3 regions of the Undibacterium sp. Ji49W genome follow, and region 1 is predicted to be linked to each of the others. Evidence: predicted binding sites of a transcription regulator. Region 1 holds the regulator's gene; each other region holds the start of a gene.

Evidence for each region. Region 1 encodes sigma-54, which starts transcription at its own class of promoters, with help from an activator protein. Its sites were predicted from a motif close to TGGCANGNAANCTGCTTT; they were not measured.
Region 2: the regulator sigma-54 is predicted to act here: its motif matches at 3,392-3,409, upstream of ACO0LK_RS11260 (TldD/PmbA family protein).
Region 3: the regulator sigma-54 is predicted to act here: its motif matches at 4,048-4,065, upstream of prpB (methylisocitrate lyase).

The regions. Positions count from the first base shown of each region.
Region 1 covers NZ_JBMPOW010000011.1:145,994-155,867, forward strand. Annotated here, with positions in the region: gene ACO0LK_RS15405 (GNAT family N-acetyltransferase) at 6-467, opposite strand; gene ACO0LK_RS15410 (adenine phosphoribosyltransferase) at 507-1,049, opposite strand; gene ACO0LK_RS15415 (monovalent cation:proton antiporter-2 (CPA2) family protein) at 1,082-3,064, opposite strand; gene ACO0LK_RS15420 (KpsF/GutQ family sugar-phosphate isomerase) at 3,178-4,218, shown strand; gene ACO0LK_RS15425 (KdsC family phosphatase) at 4,218-4,754, shown strand; gene lptC (LPS export ABC transporter periplasmic protein LptC) at 4,751-5,401, shown strand; gene lptA (lipopolysaccharide transport periplasmic protein LptA) at 5,429-5,980, shown strand; gene lptB (LPS export ABC transporter ATP-binding protein) at 5,981-6,733, shown strand; gene ACO0LK_RS15445 (RNA polymerase factor sigma-54) at 6,745-8,232, shown strand; gene hpf (ribosome hibernation-promoting factor, HPF/YfiA family) at 8,342-8,689, shown strand; gene ACO0LK_RS15455 (enoyl-CoA hydratase/isomerase family protein) at 9,356-9,874, shown strand, end outside.
Region 2 covers NZ_JBMPOW010000007.1:283,266-293,139, reverse strand. Annotated here, with positions in the region: gene ACO0LK_RS11275 (ABC transporter permease) at 1-791, shown strand, start outside; gene ACO0LK_RS11270 (ABC transporter ATP-binding protein) at 801-2,501, shown strand; gene ACO0LK_RS11265 (NUDIX hydrolase) at 2,581-3,123, shown strand; gene ACO0LK_RS11260 (TldD/PmbA family protein) at 3,503-4,900, shown strand; gene ACO0LK_RS11255 (TldD/PmbA family protein) at 4,900-6,222, shown strand; gene fabI (enoyl-ACP reductase FabI) at 6,573-7,367, shown strand; gene bcsZ (cellulose synthase complex periplasmic endoglucanase BcsZ) at 7,437-8,630, shown strand; gene ACO0LK_RS11240 (DEAD/DEAH box helicase) at 9,293-9,874, shown strand, end outside.
Region 3 covers NZ_JBMPOW010000030.1:37,567-47,440, reverse strand. Annotated here, with positions in the region: gene acnD (Fe/S-dependent 2-methylisocitrate dehydratase AcnD) at 1-1,311, opposite strand, end outside; gene ACO0LK_RS26140 (GNAT family N-acetyltransferase) at 1,367-1,840, opposite strand; gene prpC (bifunctional 2-methylcitrate synthase/citrate synthase) at 1,872-3,020, opposite strand; gene prpB (methylisocitrate lyase) at 3,117-4,007, opposite strand; gene prpR (propionate catabolism operon regulatory protein PrpR) at 4,338-5,957, shown strand; gene ACO0LK_RS26120 (response regulator transcription factor) at 6,162-6,527, shown strand; gene ACO0LK_RS26115 (chemotaxis protein CheC) at 6,524-7,135, shown strand; gene ACO0LK_RS26110 (diguanylate cyclase) at 7,135-8,184, shown strand; gene ACO0LK_RS26105 (putative selenate ABC transporter substrate-binding protein) at 8,312-9,193, shown strand; gene ACO0LK_RS26100 (phosphonate ABC transporter ATP-binding protein) at 9,217-9,874, shown strand, end outside.

The DNA of each region.
Region 1 (9,874 bases):
TATTTCTACCAGTTCAATGTTTTTTCAAAACACACCGCCTCTGGCTTACCAACATATTTGCCAAAATTGGGAATACGGCAATAGCCGTGTTTTTCGTAAAAGGCAACGGCCCGCTGGTTGACGAGGCGTGTTTCCAGACGTAAATGACGATAGCCATATTGCCTGGCAGCAGTTTCCAGATGGGCGAGTACCGCAGAACCCAGACCCAGCGTGTTTGTCCGCGCGTACATGCGCTTGACTTCGGCCACGCCGTCTTCCATAGGACGAATAGCACCGCAAGCCTGCGCCACGCCACTGGCATCGCGTGCCATTACAAACAGGGCACCTGGCACGCGCACATCCTGTACATCAAAGGAAGCGCGGCCACTGCTACCAGTGATCACAGCCAGGCTGGCAGATAATTCTTCCAGCAAGGCCTCGGCCTCGGGCAAGGCCGGGTCAACGGCTTCTATATGCAAAAGACTCATGCTGACAAACGCCCGTCACGGATTTTGAATAGGTATGGCCTAATGACCATCAAAATTACAAACCGTGTACAAAGGCAAACCACTGTCACGGATAATTTTTGAGCCCCCCAGTTCGGGCAGATCAACGATGACTGCGCCCTCGACCACGGTCGCGCCCAGGCGCTCCAGCAATTTCTTGCCGGCCATCATGGTGCCACCCGTGGCGATCAGGTCATCAATCAGGACTACGCGGTCGCCTTTTTTGCAGGCGTCGGCATGCAATTCTACCGTTGCGCTGCCGTATTCCAGCTCATATTGCTCAGAAACAGTGTGAAAAGGCAGCTTGCCCTTCTTGCGGATAGGTACAAAACCCAGGTTCAGTTCATAGGCCAGCACAGAACCGATGATGAAACCGCGCGCATCCAGGCCAGCCACGACGTCAAGTTTTTCATCCATGTAGCGATGCACAAACATATCTATCAGTACACGGAATACCTTAGGATTCTGCAACAGGGGGGTAATGTCGCGGAACATCACGCCTTCCTGTGGCCAGTTTTCCACCGTGCGGATATGTTCTTTAATGTACTCTGATGGATTAAACATCAAGCATGTCCTTCAAATTGAAAAATAACCCGCTATTTTAACAGCCGCTGCTCTGCTCTAGCGACTGCTTCGGAAGTTCCTCTGACCACTACCACGTCGCCATTCTGCAAAACAATGTCATTTTGTTGATCCAGCCTGGCTTTACCTCGCCGTATGGCATGGATATCCACCTCCAGCTCACCCAGCTTCAAGTCTGCCAGATTCTGCCCCAGCGCCTTGGCACGTTCGGTCAACAATACCGTATGCAGACGTATCTGCATGTTTTCCGGGCTGTCAGCTGCATCGCTGGCACCGTGGAAGAAGCCACGCAGGGATTCATAACGCGCCTCGCGCGCTGCCTGCACCCTGTGCACCACGCGGCGCAAGGGTACGCCCAGCATGACCAGCGCATGAGAAGCCAGCATCAGGCTGCCTTCCATCAATTCCGGCACGACTTCGGTGGCACCGGCAGACCTGAGTTTTTCCAGATCGACATCATCGTGACTACGCACAATGACGGGCAGGCTGGGATTCATTTCATTCACAAAATGCAAGATCTTCAGCGCTGATGCCGTACTGGTATACGTCACCACCAATGCCGCAGCCCGGTTGATACCGGCGGCCAGCAGGCTCTCGCGTCTGGCTGCGTCACCGTAGGACACATTGACACCGGCAGCCTGCGCTTCGCGCACGCGGTCCGGATCAAGATCAAGTGCATGATAATCAATATTTTCTTCTGCCAGAATACGCGCCAGGCTCTGGCCACTACGACCAAAACCGGCAATGATCACATGCTTCTTGGTGGTCATGGTGCGGGCAGCAATCTGGGTCAGGGCCAGGGATTGCATCATCCATTCATTGGCCGAGAATTTCATGACGATGACATCCGACTTGGCCAGGATGAATGGGGATATCAGCATGGAAATCACCATCGACGCCAGTATCAATTGCACCAGCAAGGGGTCCACCAGTTGCAAGCCCCCGGCCTGATTCAGCAAGACAAAGCCGAATTCACCGGCCTGCGCCAGACCCAGGCCCGTGCGCAGGGCCACGCTGGTTGAATTGCCAAATACCCTGGCCAATGCAGCGATGAGTATCAGCTTTAACAATACCGGGCCAGACAATAACAACATGACCAGCCAGAAATGTTCAATCACCAGGCGCACATTCAACAGCATGCCGACGGTGATGAAAAACAGCCCCAGCAAGACATCGCGGAAGGGCTTGATATCTTCTTCCACCTGATGCCGGTATTCGGTCTCGGAAATCAGCATACCCGCCACGAACGCACCCAGCGCCATGGAGAGGCCAGCCTTTTCGGTCAGCCAGGCAGCACCCAGGGTGATCAGCAAAAGATTCAGCATGAACAACTCTTGCGAGCGCCGCTTTACCACGATGCTGAACCAGGTACGCATGATTTTTTGCCCGACCACCAGCAGCAACACCAGTACCACAACAGCTTTGCCGCTGGCCAGCGCCAGCGTTTTCACCAGGTCAGGTGATTTGGATGCCAGCGCCGGTACCAGGATCAACAAGGGCACCACGGCCAGATCCTGAAATAACAGCACGCTGATAATTTGCCGCCCGTGCAGGCTTTCCAGCTCCAGCCGTTCTGTGAGCATTTTGGACACAATCGCGGTAGATGACATGGCTAGCGCACCACCCAGCGCAAATGAGGCTTCCCAGCTAATCCTGAACATGGGCGGCAGCCAGCGACTGGCCAGCCAGCCAAACAGCATGCTGGTCAATATGGTCACCAGCACCTGGGCCATGCCCAGGCCAAATACGGCCTTGCGCATGGCCATGAGTTTGGACAGCGAAAATTCCAGCCCTATCGAAAACATCAGGAACACCACGCCGAATTCGGCCAGTTCGTGGGTGACCGCACTTTCTTCCGCCACACCCAGACCATATGGGCCAATTAAAATACCAACTACCAGATAACCCAGCATGGGCGGCAGTTGCAACATGCGGAAGCCGACCACGCCCATCACAGAGGCTGCCAGCAATAATAATGTAGTGTCTAGACCTGTCATGTCTCCTATTATTGCCGATTTATCGCGTCTGAAACCTGCCTTAAGGCAAACAATATTCACTACGTTACAACTGGCAGAGTTCTTGCTTTGCGGATTTCGTTTATACTTCGGGCATGAACGAATTCAATGCCCTATCTTCTCGCGACCATGTTGCACCTGTGCGCACGGCTGAAGCCGCACAGCGCGCCCTGAAACTGGCCTGCGAAACCCTGCAAATCGAAGCCGATGCCCTGCTTGCATTGCAAAAGCGTCTGGGTAACGGCGACGCAGCCGGCTTCACCGAAGCCGTGTATATGTTGTTAGCCTGCCACGGTCGCGTGGTCGTCTCGGGCATAGGCAAGTCTGGTCATATCGCCCGCAAGATCGCTGCGACTTTCGCTTCTACCGGCACGCCGTCCTTTTTCGTCCATCCGGCAGAAGCCGCGCATGGTGATCTTGGCATGGTGACACCACAAGATGTATTTATTGCCATTTCTTATTCTGGTGAAGCATCTGAACTGATGTCCATCCTGCCCATCATCAAGCGCCTGGGTGTCAAACTGATCGCCATGACCGGCAACCCGGAATCCAGTCTGGGCAAGCTGGCCGATGTACACCTGAACCTGCATGTGGCGAAAGAAGCCTGCCCGCTAAACCTGGCACCAACAGCCAGCACCACCGTCACACTGGCGCTGGGTGATGCGCTGGCAGTCGCCGTACTGGATGCACGCGGTTTTCGCGAAGAAGACTTTGCCCGCTCCCACCCTGGTGGTTCACTGGGCCGCCGCCTGCTGACCCACGTCCGCGATGTCATGCGCACCGGCGATGATATCCCGCAGGTGACACCAGATACCGGCCTGAAAACCGCGCTGCTGGAAATTACCAAAAAAGGCATGGCGATGACCGCCGTGGTGGATAAAGACCAGCATATCGTCGGCATCTTCACCGACGGTGACTTGCGCCGCCTGATGGATGGCACACGCGACTTTACCCAGTTACAGATTGCCGAAGTCATGCATGACAAGCCGCGCCGCATACGGCCAGAACAACTGGCGGTAGAAGCGGTAGAAATTATGGAAACCTATCGCATCAACCAGTTGCTGGTGGCCGATGACCAGGGAAAACTGGTCGGTGCCCTGCATATTCATGACCTGACACGGGCCAAGGTAATCTGATGGAAAAAGCAAGACAAGTTGCAGCCGATAATGCCGCCACGATCAAGCTCATGATATTTGACGTGGATGGCATACTCACCGACGGCAGCCTGCATTTCGGCCCGGAAGGTGAAATGATGAAAACCTTCAATGTGCTTGACGGCCAGGGCATCAAGCTGTTGCAGCAGGCCGGCATTGCCACAGCCATCATCAGCGCCAGGCAATCAGCGATTGTCAGCAAGCGTGCCAGCGACCTTGGCATCACCCATGTACGCCAGGGCATACACGACAAGAAATCGGCCTTCCTGCAATTGCTTGCTGAATTGAATCTGCCTGCCGATGTCTGTGGCTTTATCGGCGATGACATCATCGACTTGCCGATACTGACACGTTGCGGTTTTTCTGCCAGCGTACCGAATGCCCATGCAGAAGTCAGGCAAAGAGTGCATTACGTCACCACGGCCAGTGGCGGCAAAGGTGCGGCACGGGAAGTTTGCGACTTCATCCTGCGCGCCCAGGGTAAATATGAAGAGGCTATCGGGGCTTACCTGTCATGAAACAACATATGACCATAGACCGTTTCCGCATCTGGCTGGCAGTCATACTGCTGGGCATGATGACCCTGGGTACCATCTGGGTGATGGAAGTCATACGGCGGAATGCGAATGATGAACAGAACCGTTCATCTGCCCGTTCGGCACCGGATTACTATGTAGAAAAATTCAATTTTATCCGGCTGTCAAATAATGGCAAGGCAAATTACCACATCACTGGTGAACGCCTGATTCATCTGCCGCGCAATGACAATATAGAAATTCAGCGCCCGCAAATCAACAGCTTTGATGTTGATCGCCCGCCTTTGCATCTGCTGGCTGACCTGGCCGTGGTGTCGCAAAAATCCACGGTCACCACGCCCAAGCGTGAACATGATGAAGTACGTCTGTATGACAACGTCAGCATGGAAAGACCCGAAGGCCTGAGCTCACAATTCATGCGCCTGGAAACCAGTTATTTGTTGCTGTTACCCGACGATGATATTGTCAAAACTGACAAGCCTATCACCGTCAAAACAGGAAAAGTGGACACCACCGCCGTAGGTATGGTGGCCAACAACTCCACCCAACATCTGGCGCTGCTAAGTAAGGTACGTATTCACTTGAAAAAACGTGAACGCGAACCAGTTGCCCCTACACCATCCAAATAGAGAAAGCGATATTTGCCAATGAAAAATATGAAATTGATACGCTCCCTTAGCCAATGCCTGGGACTGGCTTGTTTAGCTTTAATCTATACGCCAGCAGGTGCAGAAAAAGCCGACAGTTTCAAGGAGACAACCATCGAGGCCGGTTACTCTGAAAGCGATGGAAAAACCAGCGTGCGCGTCTTGTCCAAAGGCGTACAACTGGTGCGCGGCACCCTGGTCGTCAATTCGGAAAAAGCCGTCGTTACCGAAGCCCCGAACGGTGACCAGTTTGTCGTACTGACTGGTGGCGTCAGCAAAAAAGTCAGCTTCCGGCAAAAACGCGATGGCGGCCCGGACCTGTGGGTAGAAGGTGAAGCGGACCGTGCGGAATACAATCAGACGACAGAAATCGTCAAGTTCATTTCCAAAGCCAAAGTGCGCTACCTGGAAGGCAAGAAGGTCACCCAGGAACAAGAGGGCGAATACCTGTCCTATGACAGTAAAAATGATATCGCCATCGGTACCAATTCAACCACGGGCCAGCATGTAGACGGTGCCGGCCGCGTCAAAATCACCCTGCAACCCAAACAGACCAATTAAATGACTGCCACGCCTAGTACCTTGCTCGTCAAGGGATTGCAAAAACGTTATGGCGCGCGCCAGGTGGTGCGTGACGTATCGCTGGAAGTGAAAAGCGGTGAAGTGGTTGGTTTGCTGGGCCCGAATGGTGCCGGCAAAACCACCTCCTTCTACATGATCGTTGGCCTGGTGCCGTCCGACGCTGGCGATATCACGATTGATGCTGTCAATATCTCACAATTGCCAATACACCAGCGGGCCGTGCTGGGGTTGTCTTACCTGCCACAGGAAGCTTCGGTATTTCGCAAGCTGACGGTAGAAGAAAATATCCGTGCCGTGCTGGAATTGCAAAAAGATGCCAATGGAAAATTTCTTTCCGAGAAATCCATCGTCAAAAGGCTCAATGCCCTGCTGGCCGATTTGCAGATTGAAAAAATCCGGGAAAGTCAGGCACTGTCACTATCAGGCGGCGAACGCCGGCGTGTAGAGATTGCCCGCGCACTGGCCACCAACCCGCGCTTCGTTTTGCTGGATGAACCCTTTGCCGGTGTTGATCCGATCGCCGTGATTGAAATCCAGCGCATTGTGCGTTTCCTCAAGGAACGTGGCATCGGCGTATTGATTACCGATCATAACGTGCGTGAAACTCTGGGCATCTGTGATCATGCCTACATCATCAATCAGGGGGCCGTACTGGCCAGCGGCAAGCCGGATGACATCATACAAAATGAATCCGTGCGGCGCGTCTATCTGGGAGAACATTTCCGGATGTGACGGGAATCATCATGAAACAAAGCCTGCAACTACGCACGTCCCAGCATCTGGCATTAACGCCTCAATTGCAGCAATCCATACGGTTGCTGCAATTGTCCACATTGGAATTGCACCAGGAGCTGGAAACCCTGCTCATAGAAAATCCCATGCTGGAGCGTGTGGATGACCCGCTGGACCACGCAGTACGCCTGCTGGCAGACGGTGCCATCAATACCAGCAGCACAGCAGCAGACGCCGGCATGGAAGCGCCAGCATCCCGCGAAGAAAGCAGCACAGCTACAGAACCTCAGGCTGACGCTGATATCGCCGTCAGCAATGACACAAGCAGCTCCAGCGAAGAAGACTGGGGTTTTGACGACGTGCATCATGGCAGCAAAAGCAGTGACGATGAAGATGGCAGGCCACAACTGGGTGCCGCCCACATTACACTGCGAGAACATTTACAAGAACAAATGCGTCTGAACCTGCGCGAGCCACGTGACCGCGCCCTGGTCGAATTGATGATTGATGCCATCGACAACAATGGCTACCTGACAGAAACCCTGGATGAAATCCATGCCAGCCTGCCACTGGAATTGTGCGTCGAGCCAGAAGAACTGGCATTTGCCCTGAACATGCTGCAAAGCTTTGATCCGGCAGGTGTGGGCGCTCGCACACCATCTGAATGCCTTGCCCTGCAAATCAAGCGCTTGCCTAAAATTGCTTTCGTGACACGCAGACTGGCTTTGCAAATTGTTGAAACGCAACTGACTTTATTTGCACAAAGAGATTTCACCAAACTCAAGAAAATCCTCGACTGCGATGATGAAGATTTGCGCGACGCACAAACCGTCATCCGCCTATGCAAGCCCCGCCCAGGTATCGATTTTGCAGTCGATGAATCGGATTATGTCGTGCCAGATGTCATTGTCAAAAAATCAGCCAATGGCTGGCAAGTCTCGCTGAATCAGGATGTCATGCCCAAATTGCGTGTCAGCAGCATGTATGCCAACATCATGAAACAAAATCGTGGGGAAGGCGGGCTCGGCTCACAGTTGCAAGAGGCACGCTGGCTGATCAAGAATATGCGGCAGCGTTTCGATACCATTTTGCGCGTTGCACAAGCCATAGTTGAAAGACAACGCAATTTTTTCACGCATGGTGCTGTTGCCATGCGCCCCCTTGTTTTGCGCGAAATTGCTGATACACTAGGATTACACGAGAGCACTATCTCGCGTGTAACAACCCAAAAATACATGCTGACCCCCCACGGCATGTTTGAGTTGAAATACTTTTTCGGCAGCCATGTCGCGACGGAAACAGGGGGGGAAGCATCTTCCACCGCGATACGCGCACTCATCAAGCAGTTGATAGGAGCAGAAGACCAGAAAAGCCCACTCTCTGATAGCAAAATTGCAGACATGCTGGGTGAACAGGGCATGGTAATTGCCCGACGGACAGTTGCCAAATACCGTGAAGCCCTCAAAATCCCCCCAGTGAGTTTGCGTAAATCTTTGTAAGCAAGTCCTTGTAATCACGGTTTGAATTGCTATATATGATTTAGCTCAAGGCAATAAGACAGCAATGAGCTTATCGTTACAGCAAGCAACATCACTATAGGAGCACAGTATGAATCTCACCATCAGTGGACATCACGTCGAAGTAACTCCTGCAATTCGTGAATATGTACATACCAAACTAGAACGTATCAGGCGACACTTCGACCAGGTCATTGATATCGCCGTCATCCTGACGGTGGACAAGCTCCGGGAAAAGGAAAAACGACACAAAGCGGACATTAATTTGCATATCAGTGGCAAAGATATCCATGTAGAAAGTCTGGCGCATGATCTGTATGCAGCTATCGATACACTGATAGATAAACTTGATCGTCAGGTCATCAAGCATAAAGACAAGATACAAAACCATCAGCACGACGCCATCAAGCACATACCTGATCCGGCATCGGCTTCATAAGACCCCAGTCCTTACCTTAACAGGGTTGTGGACATCCAAAACAAGGACGCTACAGGCGTCCTTTTTGCTGGATGATAGGTTTTTTGTAGATATCGTTTCTGACATTTCAAATAAATAATTTACTTTTATTGCTGTTTGTAGCATGCGTTGCTCAACAAGCTGCGAGTTAGTTGATTCACGGCATTTTTATTGGCGTCATTCCAGCGTGGGTTTGGCTGGAATCCAGCGGCGTTCTATGTATGCCGTGTCGCCCGTTATATGCCACACTTTGATTAAGACGATCGCCCTCCGTGGACACAAGCCGGGTCTCGGCCCGGCAGCCGAGATACTTTCTTTTGCGTCGCCAAAAGCAAGTATCCAAAGAAAAGGCGACCGCAGACTCGCCCTACGGGTGCTTGCGCTGCGCTTCAGCATAATTTGTGCATCACAAAAAATGGGAATATCCGCAACTCGCTTCGCTCAAACATCGGATCTTCTCTTTCCATTTTCTGTGACGCACAAATTACATCGGCCCAAGCGGTTGAAGATCAACAACAACAACAACAACAACAACAACAAACATCTCGCCCCTGCATCATTTCCTCATAAGCATATACACCCCGTGACGCCCACGTCCGACAAAGCTAAAATAGCAGCTTCATCCTCTACCCTGCATAGTCAACCACCATGAGCCAATTTGTACTCACCTCCGTCAAGAACAACATCGGCTATATCATCCTGGATAGACCCAAAGCACTGAACTCGCTGTCTCTCGATATGGTTAGAGCGCTGACAACGACCTTGCTGGCCTGGCAGGATGATCAAAGCGTGCGGGCAGTATTTATCCATGGCAGCAGTGAAAAGGCATTTTGTGCAGGTGGTGATATCCGCTTCTTTTATGATGTAGGCACCGCAACACCAAAAGGTGATTCTGCCTTGCTGGAAGATTTTTTCACCGAAGAATATGCACTAAATCATTTAATTCATTTCTACCCCAAACCTTATATCGCGCTGATGAATGGGGTCGTCATGGGAGGTGGTATGGGTATCGCCCAGGCAGGCAATGACTGCCGCCTGCGCATCGTCACGGAACGTACCAAAATGGCGATGCCGGAAGTGAATATCGGCCTGTTCCCGGACGTGGGTGGTGGTTACTTCCTATCACGTGCACCGGGACAAATTGGTACTTACATGGGTCTGACCGGT
Region 2 (9,874 bases), on a different contig from region 1:
ATCAGGCGGTCATCGTGAATGACTACGGCATCCCTGATCCACTGGCCAAGGAAATGGCAGAAATCCGCACCGAGCTCGCCAAGTCCGGTAAAGCCGTCGTGGGTGAACGTCTGACCACCCTGCCCTTTGGCGCTGACAAATGGGGACATGACATCATCAAAAAAACTATCAAAGGTGCAGAGACTTCCATCGTGGTTGGCCTGGTTGCGGCTTTCCTGGCAACTCTGCTGGGCACCATCTTTGGCGCACTGGCTGGTTACTTTGGCGGCAAAGTCGATGACTTTTTCAACTGGTTCTACAGCATCTTCACCTCCATCCCTTACCTGCTGCTGATACTTTCGGTTGCTGCGGTATTACAGCAAAAAGGTGTGACCACCATCATCCTGATCCTGGCATTCACTGGCTGGACTGGGCCTTTCCGCCTGATCCGTGCTGAATACATGAAACACAAGGCGCGTGAATACGTATGGGCGGCAGATGCCATCGGTGCTTCGCACTGGCGCAAGATGTTCGTGCACATCTTCCCGAATGTCAGCCATGTGGCACTGGTGCAGGTATCCATCCTGGTAGTGGGCTTTATCAAATCCGAAGTCATTCTGAGTTTCCTTGGCTTTGGCGTACCTGTTGGTGTGGTGTCCTGGGGCAGTATGCTCAATGAAGCGCAGAATGAGTTGATTCTGGGTAAATGGTGGCAACTGGTTGCCGCAACCGCAGCAATGGCCGTGCTGGTAACAGCCTTCTCATTGTTCACCGATGCCTTGCGCGATGCGCTCGACCCCAAGCTGAAATAAGGACAGATCATGAGCCAAGACAACACAAATCAAGCTTTGCTGAAAGTAGAAAACCTGCGCGTGTCTTTCCGCGTCAATAAAAAGGACAGCGTGGAAACGGTCAAGGGTATTTCCTTTGAAATTCCGCGCAATTCCACCGTTGCCCTGGTGGGTGAATCCGGCAGCGGCAAGTCAGTCAGCTCACTCGCCGTCATGGGCTTGCTACCGCCAGATACATCCAGCATTGCTGCTGACAGCAAGATCATTTTTGAAGGCCGTAGCCTGCTGGAACTCAGCAACGCTGAAAGACGTGACCTGTGCGGCAAGGAAATCTCGATGATTTTCCAGGAGCCGATGACATCGCTGAACCCGGTGTTTACCGTTGGTTTCCAGATCGCCGAAGTCTTGCGCCTGCACATGGGTATGGATGCCAAACAAGCCCGCAAGCGCGCCATAGAATTGCTGGAAGAAGTCGGCATCCCCGATCCAAAAAACAAGATTGATGCCTACCCCAGCCAGATGTCTGGCGGGCAACAGCAAAGGGTGATGATCGCCATGGCGATCGCGTGTGAACCCAAATTGCTGATTGCCGATGAACCGACTACTGCTCTCGACGTCACCATACAAAAGCAGATCATCGACCTGATCGATGCCTTGCGTATCAAGCACAAGATGTCGGTGCTGTTCATTACCCATGATCTGGCTTTGGTCGGTGAAATTGCTGACCACGTCATCGTCATGCGTAATGGCGAAATCCGCGAGGCAGGCACGGTAGAGCAAATCTTTGAAAGCCCGAAAGATACCTACACCCAGGCGCTGCTGCACTGCCGCCCTACACTCGACACCCGCCCCTGGCGCCTGCCGGTCATTGCCGATTTCATGAACAACAAAGGCGCGCTGGCTGATCAGAAACAGCGCCCGCGTGGTCTTAAAGGCGACGAAGAGATCGTGCTCGAAGTCAAAGACCTGGGTAAAAGTTTTTACTCGCGCGAAGGTTTCTTTGGCAAAAAAGAATTCAAGGCGGTTGAAGGCGTATCTTTCAAACTGGCGCGTGGCAAGACCCTGGGCGTGGTGGGTGAATCAGGTTCTGGCAAAACCACGGTTGGCCTGACACTGATGCGTCTGCACCAGGCGACGTCTGGCCAAGCCCTGTTTGAAGGCAAGGATATCCTGTCCATGTCGAACAAGGAATTTCATCACTACAAGCGCCGCATACAAATCATTTTCCAGAACCCGTATGCTTCGTTAAACCCGCGCTTTACCGTGGGACAAATTCTGATGGAACCCATGCATATTCATAACATTGGTGCCAACGACAGCGAACGTTCTGCCATGGCTTACCAATTGCTGGAAAAAGTTGGCTTGCCCACTATCGCCTTCCATCGCTATCCGCATGAATTTTCTGGTGGACAACGTCAACGTATAGCCATTGCGCGCTGCCTGACGATGAAGCCGGAAGTGCTGGTCTGCGATGAATCAGTATCAGCACTGGACGTATCGGTACAGGCACAGGTATTGAATCTGTTGCAGGATTTGCAGGAAGAATTTGGCCTGTCCTACATCTTCATCTCGCATGATCTGGCTGTCGTCAAATACATTGCCGACCAGGTCATGGTGATGAATAAAGGCAAGGTCGTAGAACTCGCCAATTCGGATGACCTGTATCTGAACCCGACCCAGGCTTATACCAGGACTTTGCTGAATGCCATACCAAAGGGCCTGCAACACTAAGTTTTGACAATGCTCTGCCCTGATCAAACAGGGCAGAGCCTGATTTACAACAACCATCTCCCTCCGTTCCATATTTCCCATGCAAGACCAGCTCATCGCTCTACTGCTTGCCCATCAGCCAGCGGATGCCACTGAAACCCTGCATCTGCAAAAGACGCTGGACTTTGTCACCCATACCAAGGCTTGTTGCAGTCGCCAGACGCTGGCAGGCCATGTGACGGCATCAGCATGGATCTTGTCGCCAGATGGACAGGCAGCCTTGCTCACACATCACAAAAAATTGAATCGCTGGTTACAACTGGGTGGACATGTGGATGATGGCGACATCAACATACAGGCTGCCGCCGCACGCGAAGCACAGGAGGAAAGCGGCATCCAGGATTTGCAATTGCTGCACGCAACATTGTTTGACGTGGATGCACATGCCATCCCGGCCAGACACAATGAACCAGGCCATTATCATTACGACTTGCGTTTTCTGTTCCAGGCACGGCATCTTGATTTTTGCGTCAGCGATGAGTCGCATGATCTGGCCTGGGTGCCACTGTCAACGCTGGTAACCGACGACGATAATGAATCGGTCAGCCGTATGGCGAAGAAAACCCTTAAAAATAGTAGCTGAAACAAAACTGCGATAGCATGCATCACTCAAGCAGTTCCACACTTCTTTTGCTAAATCGGTGCGCGTGGCGCCCCCTGCGAATCGCCCGAATAGCAGCACCGGCGTAGGGTGCGCTGCGCGCACCGTTTCATATTACGCAAAACAAATCCATGGTGAAAACATACTTCTCTCAAAGACATCACCCCATATTATTTAAAAAATATAAAGCCACTGCTTAATCCTGGTCACATCTCATAACATTTATCTTTTTGACCAAAATTACAAACACTGGCAAGATAACCGTATTGACGTGGGCCTGCGCCTGTTTTTCTTGCGCTTCTCACCTGCACATAAGACGGAGTCCCTATTGGATGCTTTGAAAAGTTTGTTTCTGGAATTGATGCCTGCGGTGGATTTTTGTTCCATGCGGGTTGTTGACGAACGCAGCGAAGAACTGCTGGTCAGGCAAAATATCTTACAACCCCTGCATAGCCGCCGCAGTTACGGTGCCATGCTGACGGTCATCCATCAGGGTGGCTACGGCTATGCTGCCACCAGTGACCTGTCGCGTCATGGTTTGCGTGCTGCGTTGCAACGTGCCGCCGAATGGGCTGCCATCAGTGCCGGCAAGGCGGTGACCGATTTCAGCCAGATCAGTCAATCATCCGTCGTGGGCAGTTATGAAAGTCCGGCTGGCAACCATTGGAGCCGCAAGGATTTGATCGCCCTGCTGATGCAGGAATCAGTTGACTGCCAGATCAGTCAGTTCATCGTGGATTGGAGTGCCTCGATAGGCATGGTCACGACAGAACAATTATTTTTCAGCAGCGCCGGTGCGGATATCCGCCAGCACTTCAATTATCTGATACCCAATCTCAGCGTTACCGCAAATAAAGGGGTAGAAACCCAGACCCGCAGCCTGGGTGGCCAGTACAACGGCTTTTGTCGCCAGGGTGGCATGGAAGTCTTGCAGCAAGCCGGTTTTTACGGCGCAGGCAAGCGCGTCGCTGCCGAAGCACTTGCCTTGCTGCATGCACCGAATTGCCCCAGTGGCCGTATGGATTTGCTGTTGATGCCAGAACAGATGATGTTGCAGATCCATGAATCCATCGGTCATCCGCTGGAGCTTGACCGCATACTGGGCGATGAACGTAATTTCGCCGGCACCAGTTTTGTCACGCCCGACATGTTTGGGCATTTCCGCTATGGTTCGGATTTGCTCAATGTCACTTACGACCCGACACGCAGCGAACAGTTTGCCAGTTTTGGCTGGGATGACGATGGCAGCGCTGCCGATAAAACCTGGATCATCAAAAACGGCATACTTGAAAAACCACTGGGCAGTGCCCTGTCACAAGCCCGCGCCGGCATGTCTGGTGTTGCCAATTCCCGCGCCTGTGACTGGAACCGTCCACCGATAGACCGCATGGCCAATCTGAATATAGAAGCTGGTGACAGCAGTCTGGAAGAAATGATAGCCAGTATTGAATATGGTGTGTTGATGAATACCAATGTGTCCTGGTCCATCGATGATTCACGCAACAAGTTTCAATTTGGTTGTGAATTCGGACAGGTGATACGCGATGGCAAATTGCAGGAACTGGTAAAGAACCCGAACTATCGCGGCATATCAGAAAGCTTTTGGCGCTCACTGAAAATGGTAGGTAATAACGCCACCCTGGCCGTCATGGGCACGCCGTTTTGCGGCAAGGGTGAGCCATCGCAGGTGATACGTGTGGGCCATGCGTCGCCGGCCTGCCTGTTCAGCCAGGTGGAAGTGTTTGGAGGGGAAGTCTGATGCATGCTTACTTTCTTTCCCTGGCCGATCTGGTACAGGAACAATTGCAAGGCACAGAAATCAGCACCACCTGGTTTTCGGCAGAATCCAGTGATTTTGTGCGTTTCAATCATAGTGCAATCCGTCAGCCCGGCCATGTCTTGCAACAGACACTGCGCATACAATTGATACAGGGGCAAACCCATGCCACAAGCAGCTTCAACCTGAGTGGTGAACTGCATGGCGACCGTCTGGCGATCAGCCAGGCAGTGCAGGATTTACGCGCGCAATTGTCTGATCTGCCAACTGACCCGCATTTGCTGATTGCTGATACCGTCAACAGCAATACGCTGATCCGGCCATCATCCCTGCCGCCGGTCGAAGAGATGGTGGAACAGATATTGGCTGCCGCAGGTGATGTCGATATGGTGGGCTTGCTGACCACTGGCACGCTCTATCGCGGTTTTGCCAACTCTCTCGGGCAACGCAACTGGTATGAAAGCAATAACGTCAATTTTGACTGGAGCCTGTTCCATGCAGCGGACAAGGCCGTCAAATCAAATTACGCCGGGTTTAATTGGGACAAGGCAGCCTTTCTTGCCGCATTTGAAGATGCCCGTAAAAACCTGGCGCTGCTGGCACGGCCACCAGTTACCGTCCCGGCGGGCAACTACCGCGTTTATCTGAGTCCAACCGCTCTCAATGAACTGATCATGATGCTGAACTGGGGCGGCTTATCAGAAAAAGCCTTGCGTACAAAACATAGTTCCCTGCGCAGACTGCAATCCGGCGAGGCCAGTCTGCATGCCATGGTCGATATCAGTGAAGATAGCCGCATCGGTCTGGAACCAGCCTTCCAGGCCCAGGGTTTCATCAAACCTGAAGTGATAGCACTGGTACAGAACGGCAAGCTGACTGGCAGCATGATATCGCCACGCAGCGCCAAAGAGTTTGGCCTGACTGGCAATGGCGCCGGTGAAGATGAATCAGCCAAGTCGCTGGTCATGCGTGAGGGCGAACTGGCTAAAGCCCATGTCCTGAAAGAACTGGGAACCGGCATTTACGTCAGCAATCTGTGGTATCTGAATTTTTCTGATCGCGCTACTTGCCGCATCACCGGCATGACGCGCTTTGCCACCTTCTGGGTAGAAAACGGGGAAATCAAGGCACCGCTGAATGTCATGCGCTTTGATGATTCACTGTTCAAGATACTGGGTGACAATCTGCTGGCATTGACACAGGAAACCGAAGTCATCATGGATGACCGTTCCTATGGTGAAAGACATACCGGCGGTGCAGTCTTGCCGGGGGCACTGGTGAAGGAAATGCGGTTTGTGCTGTAATTTGACCACAATGTCTATTCAAAATGGCAATTTTAAGCCTGTTTTAATCAAAATCCAGCGCTTTTCCGGCTACGCGCTATGATATAGACAAGCAAAAGCAGGCCAAAGCAGGCCACCCGCCCTATGGGTGGCCAATTTGAAGCAAACTTAGCATTTGCCCGTTTCGATGAGAGCAACTACAATTCCGACCTGTTGCGGAAAAGGCTGCAATTTACGCATTCCACACAGAGGCCACCACCCCTGATGTAGAAACAACAAGTAACAAAAACCCACAGCGCAATAGAATAAGGCTTTCCACTACGTCAATACGGGAGAGTCTTAAGCATATTGCGGTCATATCTGGAGTCAACATGGCATTTCTGCAAGGCAAAAAAATTCTGATCACCGGTTTGCTGTCCAACCGTTCTATCGCTTACGGCATTGCCCAGGCATGCAAACGCGAAGGCGCTGAGCTGGCATTTACCTATGTAGGAGAGCGTTTCAAAGACAGGATCACCGATTTCGCGGCTGAATTTGACAGCAAGCTGATCTTTGATTGTGACGTCGCCAGCGACGAACAAATCGAAGCAGTCTTCGCTGACCTGGGCAAATCCTGGGATCAACTCGATGGACTGGTACACGCAATCGGCTTTGCGCCGCGCGAAGCCATTGCCGGTGAGTTTCTTGATGGACTCTCCCGCGAAGCCTTCCGCATTGCGCACGATATTTCTGCCTACAGCTTCCCGGCAATGGCAAAAGCCGCCCTGCCACTGCTGCGCGAAGATTCGGCATTGTTGACTTTGTCTTACCTCGGTGCCATCCGTGCCATCCCGCATTACAACACCATGGGTCTGGCCAAGGCATCGCTGGAAGCGTCTGTCCGTTATCTGGCAGAACACCTGGGTAAAAAAGGCATACGCGTCAATGGCATTTCTGCTGGCCCGATCAAAACCCTGGCTGCCAGTGGTATCAAGGATTTTGGCAAATTGCTGGGCTTCGTTGCAGAACATGCACCGCTGCGTCGCAATGTCACCATCGAAGATGTAGGTAACACTGCCGCTTTCCTGCTGTCACCATTGGCGAACGGCATTACCGGCGAAATCACCTATGTAGACGGCGGCTTCTCGCACGTTATGGGTTTGAATGCAGATTCTTACGACAAGTAAGTAGTACCCTCCCCCCTGACAATACAGGTTGCGCCCCCGTCGCATCCTGTATTGCAGTATGCTTATGGCATGAATTCTTCCCCTACTTTAAGACTCAAGACCTTGCATAAGGCATGCGCCAGCCTGTCCCGGCTGCTGCTGATCAGCCTTGGCTTTTGCCTGCTGCTGTGCGAACTGGCCCATGCGGCTGCATGCAATGACCCCTGGCCAGCCTGGAACAACTTCAAGAAGACTTTTATCGCTGATGATGGGCGAGTGATAGATCATAGTGGCGCGCGCAAGCCCACGACTTCCGAAGGCCAGGCCTATGCCCTGTTCTTTGCCCTGACAGCAAACGATCGCCCTGCCTTCGAGCGCATTCTGACCTGGACAGAAAACAATCTCGCCGCAGGTGACCTGACAGCCCGCCTGCCCGCCTGGCAATGGGGACAGCGTGAAGACAATAGCTGGGGCATCATCGACAAAAACCCAGCCTCAGACGCTGACTTGTGGATAGCCTATGCCCTTGGCCTGGCAGGCGAACAATGGAAAGAACCGCGCTTCAGCGCCCTGTCGAGCTTGCTGGCACAAAGAATCATGAATGAAGAAACAGCAGACCTGCCCGGCCTGGGCCAGATACTGTTACCTGCCCCCAGCGGTTTCAATCTGGCTGGCAACCAGTGGAAACTAAACGCCAGCTATATGCCACTGCCACTATTGCGCTGGTTTGAACGCAAGGAAAACGATGACCGCTGGAAACGCATGCTCAACGCGGCCACCCGCCTGATCACTGGCAGCGCCCCCAAAGGCTACGTGGCAGACTGGATCATCTATGACAGCCAGAGAGGCTTCCAGCCAGATACCCAGGGCATAGAAAAAGGCCAGGGTGGCTATAATGCCATCCGTACCTATCTGTGGGCTGGCATGATGTCAGATAAAGACAGTGAAAAGTCAAACCTGCTGAAACAGTTGCGCCCCATGGCCAACCTGATAGACAGCAAGGGTTATCCGCCTGAATACATCAATATTCTGACCGGTGAAATCAATGGCCCGGGTTCCAGCGGATTTTCTGCTGCCATACTGCCTTTTGTGCAGGCGCTGGGCATGCAAAAAACGCTGGTACAGCAACAACTGCGTTTGCAGGCACAACCTATCAAACCGGATGCCTACTATGACCAGGTGCTGTCATTATTTGCCATGGGCTGGCAAGAAAAGCGTTTCCGTTTCGATGCCCAGGGTGATACCGATTTTTACTGGCAGCATTTTTGCTGGCGGCTGTTTTAAACACACTGCTGCACAGAACAAAACAGAGTAATCTGCCAGATATAAATCTGCGATTACCCCCCCTCTTTTCAGTTAATTTGCAGTAAATGACTTTACGTCTGAACCCCATCCCCATCCCAAGCTTCCCCTTGAAGGGGAAGGAGCTTTAAACGCAGCAACTTTTTGTATGCTCTGTGTAAATCCTATTAAAGTTATCGGTAACACTTACCGGTAGCACTTTTTAGTACTTTTCGCAGATATTTACCGAAATGGGCTGCATTTTCTCTGCAAATCGTGTATAGTCTCGTTTTTTGCATTGCAATATTTCTGCACAGCAGTGATATCGATGTAAAACCAAGTAGCATCGCAAGCCTGTGCATATCCAAGTAGTTGGGATAGTGCATGTAAAAGCCCTCCCGCCTCGCATGTCTGGTTGTAATCCATAGACATCATACCGGCGCAAAGCTTTTGTGCCGAAATTTCATTGTCGTCCCTCGTCGGATTTTCTGTGTTCATTTCGTTTGGTTGGCGCTGCATTGTTGCGCGCGTTCGTTAGCAACGCGCTAATTTATACTGGGACAGAAGCAATCGTTCCGGCAAATATGCTGCGAAACCGGTCTTATGGCTGGTTTGCCAGGCATCGCTGCCGCATTTTGCACATGCCCTAATTACGAAAGAAATTCATGAGTTTTGAAGCACTAGGTCTCCACGTCAATATCATCCGCGCTCTGACTGATTCCGGCTATACCAAGCCAACTTCGGTACAAGAACAGGCGATCCCTGCCGCGATTGAAGGTCGTGACCTGATGGTCTCATCCCAGACCGGCTCCGGCAAAACTGCCGCTTTCATGCTGCCTGCATTGCATAAACTGGTCACTGCTGAAGTTGTCAGCTATGACGCTGCCAGCAGCAAAACCCCTAATCAAGAACGTCAGGCTGCACGTTCACGTGGCGACAAACCACGTTTTGTTGCTGCAAAACCAAAAATGCTGGTGTTGACACCAACCCGCGAACTGGCTTTGCAAGTAACCACAGCAACCGACAAATACAGCGCTTATTCACGCCGTATCAAGGCCGTGTCCATCCTGGGTGGCATGCCTTATCCTAAACAGATGCAATTGCTGTCCCGCAATCCAGAAATTCTGGTGGCAACACCCGGCCGTCTGATCGACCATATGGAATCCGGCAAGATCGATTTCTCTGAACTGCAAATGCTGGTTCTGGACGAAGCCGACCGCATGCTGGACATGGGTTTCATCGACGAT
Region 3 (9,874 bases), on a different contig from region 1:
CTTGACCCAGGGTTTGCGAGTCAGGCCCAGCCTGTTGGCATTGCGTGCCAGCAAACCTGCAGCCACCATATTGCGTGGGTTATTGGTATTAGTGCAGCTGGTAATCGCAGCGATGATGACTGCGCCGTCAGGCATAAGACCAGGCTCATTTTCTACCGTACCACTGATGCCGCGTGCAGCCAGCTCAGACGTTGGCACACGCTTGTGCGGGTTGGACGGGCCAGCGATATTGCGGACAACAGAAGACAGATCAAACTTCAGCACGCGTTCATATTCTGCATTCTTCAAGGTATCAGCCCACAGGCCAGTCTCTTTGGCATAGGTTTCTACCAGCTTGACGAGCTCATCATCACGACCTGTGAGTTTCAGGTATTTGATGGTTTGCTCATCGATGTAGAACATGGCGGCAGTGGAACCAAATTCAGGTGCCATGTTGGAAATAGTAGCGCGGTCACCCAGAGTCAGATGGGATGCACCTTCGCCATAAAATTCCAGATAAGACGATACGACTTTTTGATTGCGCAAAAATTCTGTCAATGCCAATACCGTATCGGTTGCAGTGATGCCTTCTTGTGGCTTGCCTGTCAGTTCTACGCCGATGATGTCTGGCAAACGCATCCAGGATGCGCGACCGAGCATGACGCTTTCTGCTTCCAGGCCACCGACACCAATCGCGATCACACCGAGCGCATCCACCATAGGCGTATGGCTATCGGTACCGACCAGGGTATCTGGATAAGCTACGCCGTCTGTGACCTGTACGACTGGTGACATGCGTTCCAGATTGATCTGGTGCAGGATGCCGTTGCCAGGTGGGATCACATCCACATTCTTGAATGCCTTCTTGGTCCAGTTGATGAAGTCAAAGCGATCTTCATTGCGCCTGTCTTCAATGGCACGGTTTTTATCAAACGCATCAGGGTCAAAACCACCGCATTCAACCGCCAGCGAATGATCAACCACCAGTTGGGTAGGCACGACCGGGTTGACCAACGCCGGATCACCGCCCTGCAAGGCAATCGCATCGCGCAAGCCAGCCAGATCGACCAGCGCAGTCTGGCCGAGGATGTCATGGCAAACCACACGGGCCGGGAACCACGGAAAATCCAGATCACGCTTGCGTTCTATGAACTGGCGCAGGGAATCAGTCAGCGTAGCCGGGTCGCAGCGGCGCACCAGGTTTTCTGCCAGCACACGTGAAGTGTAGGGCAGCTTGTCATACGCGCCTGTCACGATGGCATCTACTGCTTCACGTGTATCAAAATAATCCAGAGTAGTGCCAGGTAGTGGCTTGCGGAATTGAGTATTCATGGCTCGCTATTTTTAAATATTAGTATTCGGTATTTAGAAGATTTCATAGAACAACTCAGAGTTGCAATTTGAAGCCTTCATGTGATGCTGTGAAGCCCATGCTTCCGTAGAATCTGTGCGCCTGTATGCGTTTCTTGTCGCTGGTCAGTTGCACCAACTGGCAACCGCGCTCACGCGCCAATTGTATGGCCTGCTCTATGAACCAGTGCCCTATGCCCTGCCCGCGCAGATAACCCTCAACCCGCACGCTTTCTATCATGGCGCGGGTAGCACCTTTTCTGCTCAGACCGGGGATGAAAGTCACCTGCTGCATGGCAATGATGCGGCCATCCATCTCAGCCACCATCAGAAATTGATTGTCATCGGCTGTTATGCGCTCAAAAGCTTCGGCATAACATGCGTCCTCCGAGCCCACGCCTTCACGATTTTTGCCCAGGTCATCATCGGCAATGAGTTCCAGCAGGCGCGGCAGATCCTGCCTTACAGCGCGTCTTGTGCTGAGTCTGGACAGGTCTGCCTGCTCTTTCATATAGCAACCTCTGGTTTGCTTGCTTATTTAGTTACTTGCGTTTATTCAAAGGAACAAATTTCAGGTCTTCAGGGCCTACATAATTGGCACTAGGACGAATGATCTTGTTATCGATACGCTGTTCTATGATGTGGGCCGCCCAGCCCGATGTACGCGCAATCACGAACAAAGGCGTGAACATGGCAGTTGGTACACCCATCATGTGGTAAGACACGGCAGAGAACCAGTCCAGATTCGGGAACATCTTCTTGATATCCCACATTACTGTTTCCAGACGTTCGGCGATATCAAACATCTTCATTGCGCCGGCTTCTTTGGACAGGCCGCGTGCCACTTCCTTGATGACCTTGTTGCGTGGATCAGAGATGGTGTACACAGGGTGACCGAAACCGATCACCACTTCCTTGTTTTCCACGCGTTTCTTGATATCTGCTTCTGCTTCATCCGGATTGTCGTAACGCTTCTGGATTTCAAACGCGACTTCATTCGCGCCGCCGTGTTTGGGACCACGCAAGGCACCGATAGCACCAGTGATGGCGGAATACATGTCAGAACCTGTGCCAGCGATGACTCGACCAGTAAAGGTGGATGCATTGAACTCATGTTCTGCATACAGGATCAATGAAGTATGCATGGCTTTTTCCCACGATGCGCTTGGCTTTTCACCGTGCAGCAGATGCAGGAAATGGCCGCCTATGGAATCATCATCGGTTTCAGTTTCTATACGCTTGCCGTTGTGGCTGTAGTGGTACCAGTACAGCAGCATGGAGCCCAGCGATGCCATCAGACGGTCGGCAATATCACGTGCGCCGGGGGTATTGTGATCATCTTTTTCTGGTAATACGCAACCCAGTGCAGACACGCCGGTACGCATGACATCCATAGGATGGGACGATGCTGGCAACCATTCCAGTGCCGCCTTGACGTTGGCAGGCAAGCCACGCAAGGCTTTCAATTTGGCTTTATAAGCACGTAATTCTGCGACCGTCGGCAATTTGCCATGCACCAGCAAATGGGCAATTTCTTCAAACTCGCAAGCGTCCGCCACGTCCAGAATATCGTAACCACGGTAATGCAGGTCATTACCGGTTTTGCCTACGGTACACAGAGCAGTATTACCTGCTGTCACACCAGACAGGGCAACCGATTTCTTGGGTTTGAAAGGAACTGCTTCAGTCATGATTTTTTCTCCAGTATTTCATTAGAAGTGCTATTCCCCTTGGCTGGCTTGATGCAGCACAATAAGGGAACGGGCTATATACGTATTATTTACGTACTATTGGGTCTTTTGCTGTGCAAAAAGAGCATCCAGCTTTTGTTCAAAATCGTGGTAATTGATGCGCTCATACAATTCCATGCGGGTTTGCATGGTGTCGACGACATTTTTTTGCGTGCCATCACGACGTATCGCGCCATAGACGTTTTCTGCCGCCTTGTTCATGGCGCGGAAAGCGGACAATGGATACAACACCAGGCCCACATCCACGGCGGCCAGTTCTTCGACAGAGAACAATGGCGTCGCACCAAATTCAGTAATATTCGCCAGAATAGGCACTTTGACGGCATTGGCAAATTGCTTGTACATCGCCAGTTCAGTAATCGCTTCCGGGAAGATCATGTCGGCACCTGCCTCCACACATGCCAGGGCACGTTCAATTGCCGCTTCCAGACCTTCGACGGCCAAGGCATCGGTGCGTGCCATGATGACGAAGTTGTCATCGGTACGTGCATCGACTGCCGCTTTCACGCGGTCTACCATTTCCTGCTTGCTGACTATCTCTTTGCCCGGACGATGGCCGCAACGCTTGGCACCCACCTGGTCTTCAATATGCATGGCAGCAGCGCCAAACTTGATCATGGATTTGACGGTACGTGCCACGTTAAAGGCAGAAGCGCCAAAGCCGGTATCGACATCGACCAGCAAAGGCAGGTCACAGACATCGGTGATGCGGCGCACATCGGTCAGTACATCGTCAAGGTTAGAGATACCCAGATCAGGCAAACCCAGAGAACCGGCAGCAACGCCGCCACCGGACAGATAAATTGCCTTGAAACCGGCACGTTTTGCCAGCAAGGCATGGTTGGCATTGATTGCACCTACGACTTGCAGTGGGGATTCTTCCTGCATCGCCTTGCGGAAGGCGGCACCTGCGGAGTATGTACTCATGTGTATGCTTTCAGGTTAATGAACAGATTCTGGCAAGCGCATTGCAAGCGGCATGCCACCTTTGGTAACAAACACGACCAAGGCAACTGAAACACATAAAAATCAACTACTTATCCAAAAAAATCGTGAAACAGGCCTTGAGGCAAACAGAAAATAAAGTGCATAATGATGTTTCAAATAGAAACTTGAAACGAAATTGAAACAACGTTGAAACAAATTTGAAACATTAATTGAAACGCACATTGCAACACAGCTCGAAACACTCAATGAAGCAAGCCCAGGAACAATCCTGAACACAGGCAGCACACATCCTATAAGACACTACATGCAATGAAACACCCAGCACCGCAACGCGACAACAGCGACAAACCCGTGATCTGGACGGTATCCATTTCGCGGCTGTTCGACATGTTCCGCGACATCATGGTCGAATACGATGGCCGCGCCGACATTGAACCCATACACATGGGCTTTGAAGAAGCCGCGCAATACCTGAAAGAACGCCTGCAAACGGAAAGATGCGATGCCGTCATAGCCGCTGGTTCAAACGGTGCCTATCTGAAAAATAGACTGCCGGTACCGGTCGTCATCGCCAAGGCCAGCGGCTTTGATGTCATGCAGGCCCTTGCCAGGGCACGCAAGGTCTCCCCCGCCATCGGCCTGATCAATTACCAGGAAACCATGCCGGAACTGGCGGATTTCAAAACCACCTTCGGCTTCCCGCTGGAACAGCGCACCTATGTCACCGAAGAAGATGCACGCGCCCAGATCAGTGAACTGAAAGCCAGTGGCATCAAGGCCATCGTTGGGGCCGGCCTGATCACTGACCTGGCAGAAGAAGCCGGACTGACTGGTATCTTCATGTATTCAGCGGGGTCAATACGCCAGGCCTTTGATGACGCACTGGAAATCGCCCGTCTGACCCGGCTGGAATCTGCCCGCGGCCGCCAGCATCCGGCGGCAGATGCACTGCGTGCACGTCACAACCTGAATGACTTGCGGGGTGACTCGGCTATCATGCAGGCAACCCGCAAATCGATAGCCCTGTTTGCCCGCTCACCCGCTACCGTATTGCTGCAAGGTGAAACCGGCACCGGCAAGGAACTGGCAGCCCAGGCCCTGCACCGTGAAAGCACCAGGGCACGCCAGCCTTTCGTGGCCGTCAATTGCGGTGCCATTGCCGAAAGTCTGCTGGAATCTGAGTTATTCGGCTACGAAGAAGGTGCGTTTACCGGATCAAAACGGGGTGGCCATGCCGGCCTGTTTGAAACCGCCCATCGCGGCACCGTATTTCTGGATGAAATTGGTGAAATGCCTCTGGGTTTGCAAACCCGGTTATTGCGGGTACTGGAAGAGCGTGAAGTAATACGTGTAGGCAGCATGCGTCCCATTCCGGTTGACGTGCGCATCATCAGCGCTACACACTGCAATCTGGAAGACCGTATCAAGGAGGGAAAATTCCGCGCCGACCTGTATTTCCGGCTGGCGGTTTTGCGACTGCATCTGCCCGCATTAAGGGAACGAACAGACGACCTGCTCCCGCTTGCCGAATGGTTTCTCAAGCATGCTCTGGCCGGCATGGGCACGCGGCCCCATGCCAATTTGCATGCAGAAATCGCCTCTTGCAGCAATTTGTTGCAGCAATACACCTGGCCTGGCAATGTCCGGGAACTGCGAAATCTGATGGAACGCCTGGCCCTGTTCCTGGCAGCAGAACCCTTACAGGCCCTGACGCCAGGCTTTGTTAACCGAACCTTGCCGGAACTGATAGCAGTTGGCATACCTGCCAACGTAACTGAAACGACCGAATTGGCAGACCCGGCGACAGACTTGACGAACAAGGAAGAATCACTGGAACAGGTCATGCAAAAATTTGGCAATAACCGTGAAGCGGTGGCAGATTATCTGGGTATCAGCAGGACCACTTTGTGGCGGCGGCTGAAAAATTGAGGCTGACGGCAGTTGCAGAAAAAAGCGTAAAAAGCAGTTGCGCAAAACAGGCTGTGCAAATAGCTGTGTAAATAGCCGTGTAAATACCGCCAGAGAAACATTTATTGAACATCTTGACCACTCAATTTCCAGTACGGTAAGGTAAAATGAAATTGAGCTGCAACTCACTATCAATGGGTGCATTTGTCTTGCATAAAAAATATTATGAAAAAATTACTAATTGTTGATGATAGCAAAGTGTCACGCATGGTCATACGTGCCCATGTCAAGGCAGCGCAGCCAGATTGGGAAATCTTCGAAGCCAGCACGGGCGAAGAAGCCATGAAATCCGTGCAGGAAAACAAGCCAGACTATTGCACCATGGACATCAACATGCCTGGCATGCTGGGAACTGATGCCGCAGAGAAAATCTTGAAAGACCATCCGCATGTACGCATTGCCATCTTCTCTGCCAACGTGCAAGATAGCATGCAGACAAGAGCCAATTCCATAGGCAGTATTTTCGTGGCCAAACCCGTCACTGAAAAATCGATCACCATCGTCCTCAATTATTTTGCGAGCGGTCAATGAACACTCTGACTGAACTTCATCTTGATGCACTGAGTGAAGTTTTCAATGTCGGTGCTGGCAGGGCAGCAGCCAGCCTCAGCGACATCGTTGGTGAAGAAGTTCGTCTATCGGTTCCTTCTGTAGAAATTCGCAAGTCGTCAGAAATTGACGTGTCCATCATGGGCATGCAAAGCGACAAGTTTGGTGCCGTTCACCAAACCTTTAGCGGTACGTTTGAAGCCGACGCCATACTCCTGTTCACCGAATCCCATGCCCTTGAAATCGTGCGCGATATGATGGGGTCACAGATCAGTATCGAAGACCTGGCAGAGTTCGAGCAGGAAGCCATGTGCGAGCTGGGCAACATCATACTCAACGCCTGCCTGTCGGCGATGGCAGATATGCTGAATATACCGCTCACCTGTTCCCTGCCTGATTATTCGGTCGCCACCACGGAAGAAATCTTCCGGCGTGTCAGTGATGATCTGGAGCAACCATATGTCTTGCTGCTGCATATAGACCTGACGATAGAGAGAAGACATTCCGAAGGTCATCTGATTTTCCTGCTCAGCTCAACTTCGTTGACTGATTTGATCACTCAAATAGAACGTTTCCTGGGGGAAACCTGATGGCGCAGTTCTTGTCCACCAGCCCGGTCGCTGTGGAGCAAATTCTGAACTCCATCAGCCTTGGATTGATACTGGTCGATGCAGAACAACATGTCTGCCTGTGGAATGGCTGGGTAGAAAGGCATAGCGGCGTTGCCGCCGGGCAGGCACTGGGCCGCCATATTTCAGAAGTTTTTGAAGAATTGCCCAGTCGTGCCATCCTCAATGCCATCAGCAATACCCTGAATTACGGGTTGCCGGTGGTCTTGTCAAATGCGCTGCATCGCTCACCCTTGCCTTTATTTGAGCGCAGTGAGCAGGACGATGAAAAAAAGCGCATCCACCAGTCCATCACCATTACGCCGCTCAATGCGGACAATGGCAGCAGGCTATGCCTGATACAGGTCAGCGATTCATCTACCTCAATCAAACGCGAAAAAATCCTGCGCACCCATTCCGAGGCATTGAAGCGAGAAGCTACTACAGACAGTCTGACCGGCATCTACAACCGCCGCTTCTTTGACGAACATTACAAAATAGCGCTGGGTCACGCGGTGCGTCACAATGTTCCCTTGTCTATTTTCATGCTCGACATCGACTTCTTCAAGGAATACAACGATAGTTACGGCCACGTAGCTGGTGACAAGGCCTTGATACTGGTCGCCGCTGCTTTACGCAAACAATTACTGCGCGCCACCGATGTGCTGGCACGTTTCGGCGGTGAAGAATTTATCTTGATGCTGCCAAATATGGCGCCGGAACTGGCGATGGATTTTGCAGAAAAACTGCGTCGTGCCGTATGGGACCTGAATATCCCGCACATCAATTCGCGCATCGGGGACCGTGTCAGCATCAGCATAGGTTTCAGCAATTTCTACAAGCATCCAGAAGTGGATCAGCATATGTTACTGAAATGTGCGGACGCAGCTTTATACGAAGCAAAAAAATCTGGTCGAAATCAAAGTCATTACCTGCCATTGCAAAATTTTCACGTACCTTTGGCCAGCAGCACTGCTTCTACTAATATTCAAGACCAGGGCTTGCTCAAGCAAGAGGTCGGCCCGGTTTAATTTTCATCTGTTTTTTGTTTTCAACTCATGACCTAGGCATGTGCCCATTTAGTGGCTGGTCAAGCCACGCATACGCATACACAAACACATACACATACATCAACACAAACACTCACAAGGTATAAGCATGCGTAAATCACTTTCAGTATTTTCTCCTGCACGCCGCACTATGCATCACCTGATCGCTGCCGGTCTGCTGGCTTTTTCTGGCCTGGCAAGTGCACAGCAAGTCTTGCGCGTGTCCGCCATACCCGATGAAGCCCCTACAGAATTGCAGCGCAAGTTCAAACCACTGGGCGCGATGCTGGAAAAAAAGCTGGGTATGAAAGTGGAATTCATTCCCGTCACCGACTATGCGGCATCGGTCGAAGGCCTGATTAATAAAAAACTCGACATGGTCTGGTTTGGCGGCTTTACTTTCGTACAGGCCAAGGTCCGCAGCAAAGATCAGGTCATACCGCTGGTGCAGCGTGAAGAAGATGAAAAATTCAAATCAGTATTCATCACCACCGACAAAAGCATCACCAAACTGGAAGACCTGAAAGGCAAGACCTTTACCTTTGGTTCCGAATCCTCTACTTCCGGCCATCTGATGCCCCGTTCTTATCTGCTGGCCGCGAAGATCAACCCTGACACGGACATGAAACGCATCGCCTTTTCTGGCGCGCATGATGCGACTGTGGCTGCGGTATCGGGCGGCAAGGTAGATGCAGGTGCGCTGAATATTTCAGTCTGGGAAAAACTGCTGGCACAAGGCAAGGTCGATACCAAACTGGTCCACGTGTTTTACACCACCCCAGGCTATTTTGACTACAACTGGTCAGTGCGTGCCGACATGCCTGCCGACTTGCGCAAGAAGATCACAGATGCATTCCTGAATCTTGATCCCGCCAATCCGCAAGACAAGGAAATCCTGGATCTGCAACGTGCGACCCGCTTCATCCCTACCAAGGCTGACAACTACAAGGCCATAGAAGCGGCAGCACATAATGCCGGCCTGCTGAAGTAATGCCGGCAGCAATGTCGGCAACAATGACTACAGTGCAGCTACGTTTGCAGCAATTGAGTGTGGCTTTTCCCGGTGCGGCACACACTGCACCGGTGACAGAGCAAGGGCAAGAGCAACAGCAATACATACTTGAGAACCTGAACCTGACAGTAGCCCAGGGTGAGCAGATTGCCATCATAGGCCCGTCTGGTGCTGGCAAAACCACGCTGCTGCACACCCTGGCTGCGGCCCACCAGCCTGCCAGTGGCCAATTCCAGTTCATGGACCACGATGTCTGGGCGCTGTCACATACGGCGCGCCATGCCTTGCGCCGCCATCTGTTTCTGGCGCCGCAAACACCGCCACTACCAGCACGTCAGCGCGTGGTTACTGCGGTACTGGCCGGTCGCCTGCCACACTGGACACTGGCACAGGCACTGCGCAATCTGATCAAGCCCACAGACCCGCTGGCTGCCTGGCAAGCCTTGCAGCGTTTTGATCTGCAACACAAGCTGTATGCCAGAGTAGATAAACTGTCTGGCGGTGAACGCCAGCGCTGTGGACTGGCACGCCTGCTATTGTCCGATGCCAGCCTATTGCTGGTAGACGAACCCCTGTCTGCACTGGACCCGACTCTGGCCCTGCAAACCCTGAACACCTTGCAGCAGGAAGCACAACAACGCAATGCAACACTGATTTGCA